DNA from 2 places in the Effusibacillus pohliae DSM 22757 genome. Region 1 is predicted to be linked to the other one. Evidence: riboswitches for the same ligand, from Rfam matches in the RefSeq annotation. Region 1 holds a riboswitch; the other holds the start of a gene.

Region 1 (5,293 bases):
GGTGCTCAGCCGCACGCTGTTCTGGCTGTTTGGGCATCCACTGGTCTATTTTTGGCTGCTGCCCGCCTACATCACCTGGTATGTGGTGATGCCGAAGATCATCGGCGGCAAGGTGTTCAGTGACGCGATCACGCGCATGGTGTTTGTGATTTTTGTGGTGCTGTCGTCGCCGATCGGGTTTCACCATCAGCTGATGGAACCGGGAATCGATGAAAAATGGAAATTTCTGCATGTGGCGTTGACCCTGTCGATCGCGATTCCTTCCATGATCACGGCGTTCACGATGTTTGCCACATTTGAGACGGCCGGACGGGCCAAAGGGGCGAAGGGGCTGTTCGGCTGGTTCCGCCATCTGCCGTTTCGCGACGCCCGCTTCTTTTCGATGTTTCTGGCGATGGTCTGGTTCGTTCCAGCGGGGATCGGAGGCATCATCAACGCCAGCAACCAGCTGAATGCGGTGGTGCATAACACCATTTGGGTGACCGGCCATTTTCATTTGACGGTCGGCACGACGGTGGCGCTCACGTTTTTTTCCGTCAGTTACTGGCTGATTCCGCATCTGACCGGCCGCAAATTGACGCCGGTGCTGAACGATCTGGGGAAATTGCAGGGCTTTTTGTGGTCGATCGGCATGCTGTTTATGTCGGGCTCGATGCACACGCTCGGGTTGTTGGGAGGACCGCGGCGGACGGCGGGAACGACCTACATGAACGATCCGACCGCTCTCAGTTGGCTGCCGTGGCACAAATTGACCGCGATCGGGGGCGGTATCCTGCTGGTGGCCGCCATGCTGCAAATTGCCATCGTCTTCTATCTGACCTTCAAGGCGCCGAAGGGGGAGGAGGAATACCCGATCGGCGAAGTGGCGGAGGAAGCGGAGGCGACGCCGGCGATTCTCGAACGCTGGCGGGTTTGGGTGCCGGTGGCGGTGGTCCTGATTCTCGTCGCCTATGGTTACCCGATTTTCGAGATGATCCAAAATCCGCCGCCGGGAGCACCCGGTATCAAAACCTGGTAAACGGCCGAAATGTGAGCGGCATGCTTCTTCGCATGCCGCTTTTGTGACATTGGTCCGCCCCGCTAGTTCATCAGCGATTGGATGGGGGCCGGAATGCGGCCGCCGCGCCGGGCAAATTCCGCCGATGAGAACCGATTGATCTCCATTACCGGCGCGCGGCCCAGCAATCCGCCGAATTCCGCCATTTGCCCTGCCACGGCCCCCGGAACGGGGATGACACGGACGGCCGTCGTTTTTTTGTTCATCATGCCAATCGCCATCTCATCGGCGATCAGCCCGGCCAGCGTTTCGGCGGTTGTCTCGCCGGGCACCGCGATCATATCGAGCCCGACCGAGCAGACGCAGGTCATCGCTTCCAATTTGGCCAGGCTGAGTGCGCCCGCTTCGACGGCAGCGATCATCCCGTTGTCCTCCGAGACCGGGATAAAAGCGCCCGACAGCCCGCCGGGATACGAAGTGGCCATCGCGCCGCCTTTTTTTACCGCATCGTTGAGCAGAGCCAAGGCGGCGGTGGTGCCGTGCGCACCGCACCGTTCCAGGCCCATCGCCTCCAGAATCTGCGCTACGCTGTCCCCCATCGCGTTGGTCGGCGCGAGCGACAGATCGACGATGCCAAACGGCACGCCAAGCGCCGCGGCCGTTTTGCGCCCCACCAGTTCGCCGACCCGCGTGATCTTGAATGCCGTCCGTTTGATCGTCTCTGCGATCATACCAAAATCGGCTCTTTTTTCCAGCCGCTCTAACGCCGACAGCACGACCCCCGGCCCGCTCACGCCGACGTTGATCACCGCATCCGGTTCGCCAAAGCCGTGGAAGGCCCCGGCCATGAACGGATTGTCGTCCACCGGGTTGCAGAACACGACCAGTTTGGCCGCTCCGATCCCGCTCCGGTCTGCCGTCCGTTCGGCGACATGCTTGATCGTGCACCCCATCCGGTACACTGCGTCCATGTTAATGCCGGCTTTGGTCGATGCCACCGCCACCGAGGCGCACACCCGGTTTGTCTGCGATAAAGCATCCGGCAGGGAATCGATCAACGCCTGCGCCGAGGGTGTCATGCCCTTGTGGACCAGAGCCGAATAGCCCCCGAGAAAATCGATTCCCAGTTCTTCCGCCACCTCGTCCAACTCGACGGCAATTTCCACATACCCGTCCTTGTCAAAACCGGGCAGCGCATGAGCAATCGGTGTGACCGCAATCCGTTTGTTGACGATCGGGATGCCGATCTCCCGTTCAATCCCGTGTACCACCGGGACAAGCCGCGATGCGTGGCGCAGCAGTTTGTCCCGCACACGGGTTTTGGTGGCGGACAGGGTGTCCGCCCGGCAGTCGTCGAGATGGACTCCCAGAGTCACGGTCCGGATGTCGAGGTGTTCCGTTTCCACCATGCGGATCGTTTCCAACACTTCGCTTTCCGTATAGCTCATGCCGCCACCTCCTCAGATCCGGTGCATCGAGCGAAAGAGTTCTTCGCTCTGCACCGTGATTTTCACGCCAAGCCGCAGCCCCACCTCATCGAGGCAGCTTTGCAATTCCTGCAGCGAGCGGACGGCTTGCTGCAAATCGACCACCATGATCATCGTAAAAAATTCACCGACGATCGTCTGCCTGATATCCACAATGTTCACCCGGTTGTCCGCCAAGGCGGTGGTGACGGCCGCAATGATGCCGATCCGGTCGATCCCCACCACCGTGATCAATGCCCGTTGTTCCATCGGTTTCTCTCCTTTTTTCTCGATCAAAAAAAAGACCATTCGGGAGAATGGTCAGGGAAGCCGCACTGCAATCACAACCGCCCAAAAGCGGTTGGCGTCCCGCGCTTCCTCTGTCCTTTTGCCTGAGAGTTTCGCGATGATCGCTTGCCCCTTCGGCGCCCTGGCAGGGTCTCTCCAGAGGTTCGTCCGGTTGCGGTGTCACCCGCAACTTTCATCCGGCTGGATCGATTTTTTCCTATAGTAGCAGGACGGCGCGGTGCGCGTCAATCGCGGAGTGCCGTTTTCAGAAACGGGCAGCCACAGGAGGGAACCGTTTTTCATCCCAAACGGCTAGGTGGGAAATGTTCTGACACCAGAATCCTGTCCTTCTCTTTATTGCCTGTGTAAGTGAGTGAAAGAATCCTTTTGACCGCATTCTCCACCTGCTCTTCTTCCACAATGAGTTGCAGTTTTGCTTTGATGTGGGTTTGAAACGGCATTCGAATCTGTTTGGGGAAGGGGGAAACACCAAACAAACTGAATTCTTTCACATTTGTAATGTTGTAGTTTTCGATTTGCATGCGCGTGAGCGAGCGGACGACAGACTCCACCAGAGCAGGATCGAGAATCGTTTCAATCACTTTTTTCCCCATAGCCGGTCTTCCCCTCTCCGATATGTTCTTGTACCCGATTGTAGAACGGAGAAGGGACCGCCACAACAGTCAATGTAACCAAGTCTTACAAGAGGCCCGCATGCAGGAAAAATTCCTGCTAAGCTACGGTTGAGACCCCAACATGAGGGGATGAATCTGCATCCGGAGCATTTTGCGGCGGTCGCCAAACATTTGCAGGACGCGCTGGCGCATTTTGGCGTCGATCAGCGCGACATTGACCAGGTGTTGAGCCATATTGAATCGCTCAAGGACGATGTGTTGTACAAGTGACTCTGCAACCCCCTCTTTCTTTTTCAGGCGAAGAGGGGGTTACTTGTGCCCTTCCGCAGTCCCGAGCGCGGGCGGCTGAGGCGTCGGTTGATGGTGCGTAGTGCAGAGCACGATCCCGGCCAGCAGCAGGATGCCGCCTGCCACCTGCTGCAGCGACACCGTCTCGCCAAACACGAAATAGGCGAGGATAGAGGAACCGACCGCTTCCCCCAGAATCCCGACGGACAAAATCGAGGCGGGGATCCAGCGGATCACCCAGTTGAAGATCGAATGGCCCAGAAGCGTCGGAAACACGGCCAGGCACAAAAACCACAGCCAGTCGAGCGGCGGCGGCGAGAGCAGCTGTTCATCGTGAATCAGCACATAAGCGAATAATGTGACTGTGCTGATCCCGTACACCAGAAACGTGTAGGCGGCGGAATCGGCCCGGGCCCGGACATGTTGTCCGATCAGCCAGTACACCGATACCAGAAACGCCGAAAGAAGCGCCAAGAAATCGCCGAACAGGACGTTCGGCCCGGACGTGAAATCCCCCCAGCCGATAATGACCGAGCCGATGATCGCCAACAGCCCGCCCAGCCAGGCATTCCTCGAAAGCTGTTCTTTAAAAACCCAGATCGATCCGGCGAACGTAAACAGCGGCTGCAGCGACACCAGCACCACCGAACTGGCGACAGACGTGTACTGGAACGACATGAACCAGTAGATGAAGTGAAACGAGAGCATCACGCCGGACACCGCACAAAGCAGGTAGTCTCGCCCCGTCAGGCCGGTGAGCGATTGCCGGAACGCATTCCGCCTGGCCACCATGAACGGGATCATCAGCATCACCGTAAAAAACAGCCGGTACGCGGCCGTCAGTCCGGGCGACGAAGCGGACAATTTAACGAAGATGGCCGACGAGGAAATCGATAAAATGCCGATGACAAGCGCCAGATAAGGCGGAAAAAAAGGCCGGTTTGGCATGCGCAACCCCCGTTTCTATAATCCGTATTGTTTGATCTTGTAGTACAAAGCGCCGCGCGAGATGCCCAACAGCCGGGCCGCTCCCGCTTTGTTGCCGCCCGTTTTCCTGAGTGCGTCCTCGATTTTGGCCCGTTCCATCTCCTCCGAGAGAGCGGACAGCGGCAACGCGTCTTCCGCCAACTGGGACAAAGTGGTCAGCCGGATCGCCGGCGGCAGGTGCTCCAGCGTCACTTCCCTACCGTCCGCCACGATTGCCAGATACTCCATCACATTCCGGAGCTGCGGCAGATTTCCCGGCCAATCGTAAGTGGTCAATGCCGCCATCACTTCCGAACTCAGGCGGGGGACCGGTTTTCCGACGGTTTGTGCCGATTTGCTGAGAAACAGATGGCAAAGCTCCGGCAAATCCTCTTTTCGCTCCGCCAGCGCGGGAACCGCAAACGTATGAAACCGGTAAAACAGTTCTTGCAAAAAAACGCCCTTCGCCACCAGTTCTTCAACTTCCGGCACGGAAGAGGCGACGATTTGGCAGCGCAAAGGAATCGGATTCATCCCGCCGGTCCGGAAAAAGTGGCCTTCGCCAAGCGCTTGCGACAGCTTGGATTGGGTCGGCAGCGGCAGGGCATGCACATTTTTCAGATACACGGTTCCGCCGGCCGCCAGTTCCAATT
Region 2 (5,293 bases), on a different contig from region 1:
TTTTGTTCATCTTCAACTGGTACTCCATGATGCCCCACTGCTGCTTCAGCTTCTCGTCGCTGCTGTAGGCCTGCGTATCCCGGTAATCGTCGGTCACATGGGCTCCTTCGATCAGCGAATTTTTCTGAATGCGGCGGATTGCATTCGTGCGGGCGGCGATCGCCTGCGCTTTCAGCGCCTCCAGCGGAAAATCGGCCGGCATCTCGGCGGCCACCACGCCTTTCACATATTCCTCGAGCGGCATCTCGACAACCTGGTTTTTTTCCTTCAGGAGCACTTTGATCTTCATGTCATCGGTGGCAACTGCCAGATGGGGAGCGGGCTGTTCCCTTTTCGGCAACATGCTGACCAATCCTGCCGGAATTGCCAGCATGAGTGCGAGCGTTGCGGCGAGCATGATGACGACCGGTTTGTTTGCGGCAGTTGTTTGATTCAACAGCCATTCCCCCCTGAGCAAAGTCTATCAAATGTATATGTGCAACTTGTACCCGTATGCCCCTTGCATGATAGACTTGCTTCGCCGCCGGTTGCGACAGTGGGGTATTCTTTGCTTTATTCGCTGGGAGAATCAAAAATCCGCTTTTTCATCGCCTGTCCCGTCGGGGTCATGGCCAGCCCACCGAGAGCGGTTTCCCGCAGCGAAACCGGCATTCGCTTGCCGATTTCGTACATGGCGGCGATCACCTCATCGCAGGGAATCCGGCTTTCCACACCGGCCAGCGCCATGTCGGCCGCCGCGAAGGCGATCGCCGTGCCGATCACATTCCGTTTGATGCACGGCACCTCCACCAAACCTGCCACCGGATCGCAGACAAGACCCAACAGGGATTTCAGCGCGATGGCTGTTGCATTGACCGCCTGCTCGGGCGTTCCGCCCTTCAATTCCACAATGGCACCGGCCGCCATCGCGGTGGCCGACCCCACTTCCGCTTGACAGCCGCCGGCCGCTCCTGAAATAAAAGCGCGGTTGGCGATCACATAACCGAGAGCGCTTGCGGTGAACAATCCCATCACCAACTGGTCGTACGAGAGCCCGCAATTCTCTTGCAGTGAAAACAGGCAGCCGGGCAAAACTCCGGCGGCGCCCGCCGTCGGAGTCGCCACGATCACTCCCATCCGGGCGTTCGTCTCCGATGTGGCAAACGAGAACCGCATCGCATCGACGATGATGTTGCCGGAGAGAAAATCCCCTTTTTCCTTGTAAACGCCCATCCGATACGCGTCCCCGCCGGAAATGCCGCTTGGCGAGGAGGACCGGTCGGACACGCCTGTTTCAATCGCCTGTTTCATCTTGAGCAGACGTTCCTTCATCATGCTGATGATCGTATCCCGGGTGCGGCCCGACTTGCTGATTTCAACATCGAGCATGACTTCTGCGATGCTCTTGTTTTCCCGTTCGCAGTGAAGCAGCAGTTCCTGCATCGATTGGAAATCGATCGGCATTTTCATCTACCTCACCTGAAAATTGATGACACGGGTCCGATTTTCCTTGTGCAGCACCATGGAACACGCGGTATTCAATGGAATATCAACCTGAAACTGATCGATCAAGAAAATTTTTGATAATCCGCCGCCCAACGAAACGCCGCCGACCATCACGGCGTCACCATTCTTTTCCGCATGGATGAGCAGCGTATTCGGATGGTCATAATAGGGGCACTCCTCCTCCAGCTTGAAAACGGTCGCCATCCCGCATTCAGAGGCAAGTTTGAGCGCGTGTTTGATTCGCAGATCATCCGTGCCCATTCCCAACAGTCCGCCGACGATTGCTTTATCCGTGCCATGTCCCCTGTATGTTTGAGAAAAAGAGCCATAAAATGTGATTTCCGCCCGCTCCGGGATCCCGTGCAGGAGCTGGTGCACAAAATTCCCGATCGTCACCACGCCGGCCGTGTGCGAACTGGACGGACCGACCATGACCGGCCCGATAATGTCAAAACAGCTGTTGTACTCCATCGCTCTCTCCTCCGGAACGACATGATTTTTAAAAAGAAAGGAAGGACAGAGAGGGGTAGACCGCTTTCCCCTTCTCCGTCCTTCCGTTCGATCAAAAAAGGACAAAGCAAGGGCAGACTGTCTACCCTCGCTCTGTCCTTTTACCGGAAAGTTTAACTCCCGTTCGCGGGAGTTTTCCCCTTTGGTGGCTGATGCTCTCTCCAGAGTGCGTCCGATTGCAGTCCTTTTACCTGAGAGATTGGTCCCAAGGATTTTTGGGACTTGCCCCTTCGGTGCCGAACGGCCGGTTCGGTCTCTCCCGCAATCGTCATCCGCCGCTATGCAGTTTCGTAACGTGTTACTTCTATTATATAGCAACCGGTGAAAAAAAGCCATTACTCGACGCGCACAATGTCCGCTCCGATCGTACGGAGCTTGTCTTCCAGTTTCAAGTAACCGCGGTCTATGTGGTGGAGTCCGTTGACTTCCGTTTCCCCCTGCGCTCCCAGTCCGGCGATCACAAGCGCGGCCCCCGCCCGCAGGTCGCTTGCCGTAACGCTCGCTCCGGTCAGGTAGGGGACCCCGGTGATCAGCGCGGTGCGTCCCTCAATCTTGATGTCGGCTCCCATTCGCTGCAGTTCCGCCACATGCATGAACCGATTTTCAAATACGCTTTCCGTCACCAGGCTGTTGCCGGGCAAAACGGTCAGCAGCGCCATCATCTGCGCCTGCATGTCAGTCGGGAATCCGGGATACGGCAGCGTCTTGACATCCAACGGACGGTTGCCGGGACCGCCGATCGCCCGTATCCCGTTCACATCTTCCTCGATCTGGATGCCCGCTTCTTTCAGTTTGGCGATCACCGGCTTCAAATGGTTGGAAATCGCTCCTTCCACATACACGTCGCCGCCGGTCATCGCCGACGCGATCAGGAACGTGCCCGCCTGAATCCGGTCGGGGATCACGGTGTGATTCGCGCCCCGCAGCGATTCGACGCCATCGATGCGGATCACATCCGTACCCGCCCCGCGCACACTGGCGCCCATCGCGTTCAAATAGTTCGCCAGATCGACGATCTCCGGTTCCTTCGCCGCGTTTTCGATAATCGTCCTGCCTTCCGCCAGAGCGGCTGCCATCATGATGTTCTGCGTGGCACCGACGCTTTGGATATCCAGATAAATTCGGGTTCCTTTTAACCGATTCCCTTTCACGCGAGCTTCCACGTGGCCGCGGCCGACTTCGACTTCCGCACCGAGCGCCTGAAATCCTTTGATATGTTGGTCAACCGGTCTTGCTCCGATCGCACAACCGCCCGGCAACGCGACACGGGCACGGCCCATGCGGGCTAACAAAGGTCCCATCACAAGAAAAGAAGCCCGCATTCTGCGAACCAGCGATTCTTTGGCGATCCATTCCTTCACGTTGCGCGAGTCGACATGCAAGACCGTTTCGCTTTCCCGACGAACTTCTGCCCCTAAAGCGATGATGACTTCACTGATGGTTTCAACATCCGTCAACCATGGAACGTCCTCGATCACACTGGTTCCTTCCGATGCAAGAATCGATGCCGCCAGAATCGGCAACACCGCATTTTTTGCACCGTCCACTTTTACGCTGCCAGACAGGCGGTTTCCGCCACGAATCAAAAACTTTGACAATGTTGGTACCTCCGCTCAGGGTGGGCTGTTGTCCCGGACTTAGCTGTTAATACTCAATCGTCACAATCGGCGAACCAACGAGGATGCGGGTCTTTTTTTGATAGGCGTCGTGATGAACCGCCACCTGCAGATTCATCCGCTTCCCGTTGGTGGATATGTACTCTTTGGCCAATGGAGAGTACCCTGATACGCTTGCCAGCCAGTCGGAACGAAATGCTTCCACTTCGCGCGCATCGACGGACGCAAACATCCGTTGAATGAGCGAGTTTCGTTCCATAACATCAATTTTATCATTGCGAAAACCTTTGATACAAGCGCTAATTTGTGGGGTGACGCCGGCTTGGGCGGCCGTATTTTTTACTTTTTCGATCGAATCGGTAATACCCCGCAAATCGCTTGCCTCCCGCTCGATTTTGATGACGAGCACGGTTTGCGGCTGCTGTTGCAGGTTCATGGAAGTGAGAATGAGCGACACGGCCGTACTCGTATCCCACTGTCCGTGCAATTGGTAGACGTGTTGCTGGCCGTCGCTGTTTTTGTATTCGCGCGCATCGGGAATGCCCAGGGACGCGTTGAGATTTTGGCCGATTTTTGCCAGTTCGTCCAACGGCATATACGTATGGTTGACGATCGACCAGTTATGCACAAAATAGCCCTCCACCTGCCCGCCGCTCGCTGCAAATACGCGGGTCAGCAGTTCGCCGATGTGCATCTGGCTGGCCGTTGTCGAGCGGGCTGGGTATGCGTAAGCCGCTCCGATGAGGAAGCAAATGATCGAGACGAACAAGACCGCTTTTTTCATAATCAATACATCCTCCCGCATGGTCAAATCTAGCACCCTATCAACCATGTTTGACCAATCCGGGAGGCGGTATACGCGAAGAAGCAGAAAAAGCGGGTGAGGTGGCCGGGGCCTCTAACGCAGATACTTCAACAGCAGCGATGCACTTAGATACTGCAGAAAAAATTGGCCTAGCTGAAACCCGAGCACAATGGCCACTATCAGCCGAAGCACCACCGCGGGCCCTCCCCGGTGGTCACGCAAAAATAAATCCCACTTAATGCTGCCTGACGCGTACCAGGCGACCGCAATCGCGATCAAATACACAATCAGCTGCATCAGTCCGTAGACACCTGTCGAAAACGGCAGCGACATCATCCGAAACACCTCCCTGCCGAAAAAGACCAACGGAGCAGGCCTTCGCCCCTCTCGTTGGTCTTGTCGCGGCCGATGCTCTTTTTACACCGGACCAAACCATTTCAAGTTTTCCAGAACGCGCAGAAATACGCCCGGCACAACGCCGAGTCCAACGGTCGCCACCAGTGCGACCCCGATCACCATCGACAGGCCGGCCGACGTCTGCAAACGCGGTTCGATGCCATCCGTCTCTTTTGTGAACATCAGGCGAATCACGCCAAAGTAATAGTAGAACGAAACGACGGATGCGGCAAACATGATGCCCGCCAGCCAGAACGACTGGCTGTGCACCGCCCCGAGGACGATCATAAACTTCCCGAAAAAGCCGGCTGTGACCGGCAGCCCCGCCATCGACAGCAAAAACAGGGACATCGCAACCGCCAAAAACGGGGACCGCCGGTACAATCCGCGGAACGATTCGACGCTTTCCGAACCGGCTTCGCGCGTCACGAGGACGATAATCGCAAACGCCCCCATCGTCATCAGCACATAGACCGCCAGG

Evidence for each region. Region 1 has a riboswitch for glycine ahead of C230_RS0108385 (ACT domain-containing protein). Riboswitches for the same ligand answer to the same signal wherever they lie in the genome.
Region 2: it holds a riboswitch for glycine, as region 1 does, so the genes downstream of both, C230_RS0115400 (serine dehydratase beta chain) here and C230_RS0108385 (ACT domain-containing protein) in region 1, are expected to answer to the same signal.

The regions. Positions count from the first base shown of each region.
Region 1 covers NZ_AQXL01000117.1:28,171-33,463, reverse strand. Annotated here, with positions in the region: gene C230_RS0108395 (b(o/a)3-type cytochrome-c oxidase subunit 1) at 1-1,018, shown strand, start outside; gene C230_RS0108390 (PFL family protein) at 1,081-2,445, opposite strand; gene C230_RS0108385 (ACT domain-containing protein) at 2,458-2,733, opposite strand; glycine riboswitch at 2,834-2,921, opposite strand; gene C230_RS0108380 (P-II family nitrogen regulator) at 3,051-3,365, opposite strand; partial or broken gene C230_RS19840 (globin domain-containing protein) at 3,465-3,656, shown strand; gene C230_RS0108370 (DMT family transporter) at 3,696-4,622, opposite strand; gene C230_RS0108365 (sigma-54 interaction domain-containing protein) at 4,638-5,293, opposite strand, start outside.
Region 2 covers NZ_AQXL01000132.1:19,137-24,429, forward strand. Annotated here, with positions in the region: gene spoIID (stage II sporulation protein D) at 1-436, opposite strand, end outside; gene sdaAA (L-serine ammonia-lyase, iron-sulfur-dependent, subunit alpha) at 553-1,449, opposite strand; gene C230_RS0115400 (serine dehydratase beta chain) at 1,450-1,956, opposite strand; glycine riboswitch at 2,165-2,267, opposite strand; gene murA (UDP-N-acetylglucosamine 1-carboxyvinyltransferase) at 2,331-3,593, opposite strand; gene C230_RS21510 (YwmB family TATA-box binding protein) at 3,640-4,395, opposite strand; gene C230_RS0115415 (DUF1146 family protein) at 4,510-4,752, opposite strand; gene C230_RS0115420 (NADH-quinone oxidoreductase subunit N) at 4,834-5,293, opposite strand, start outside.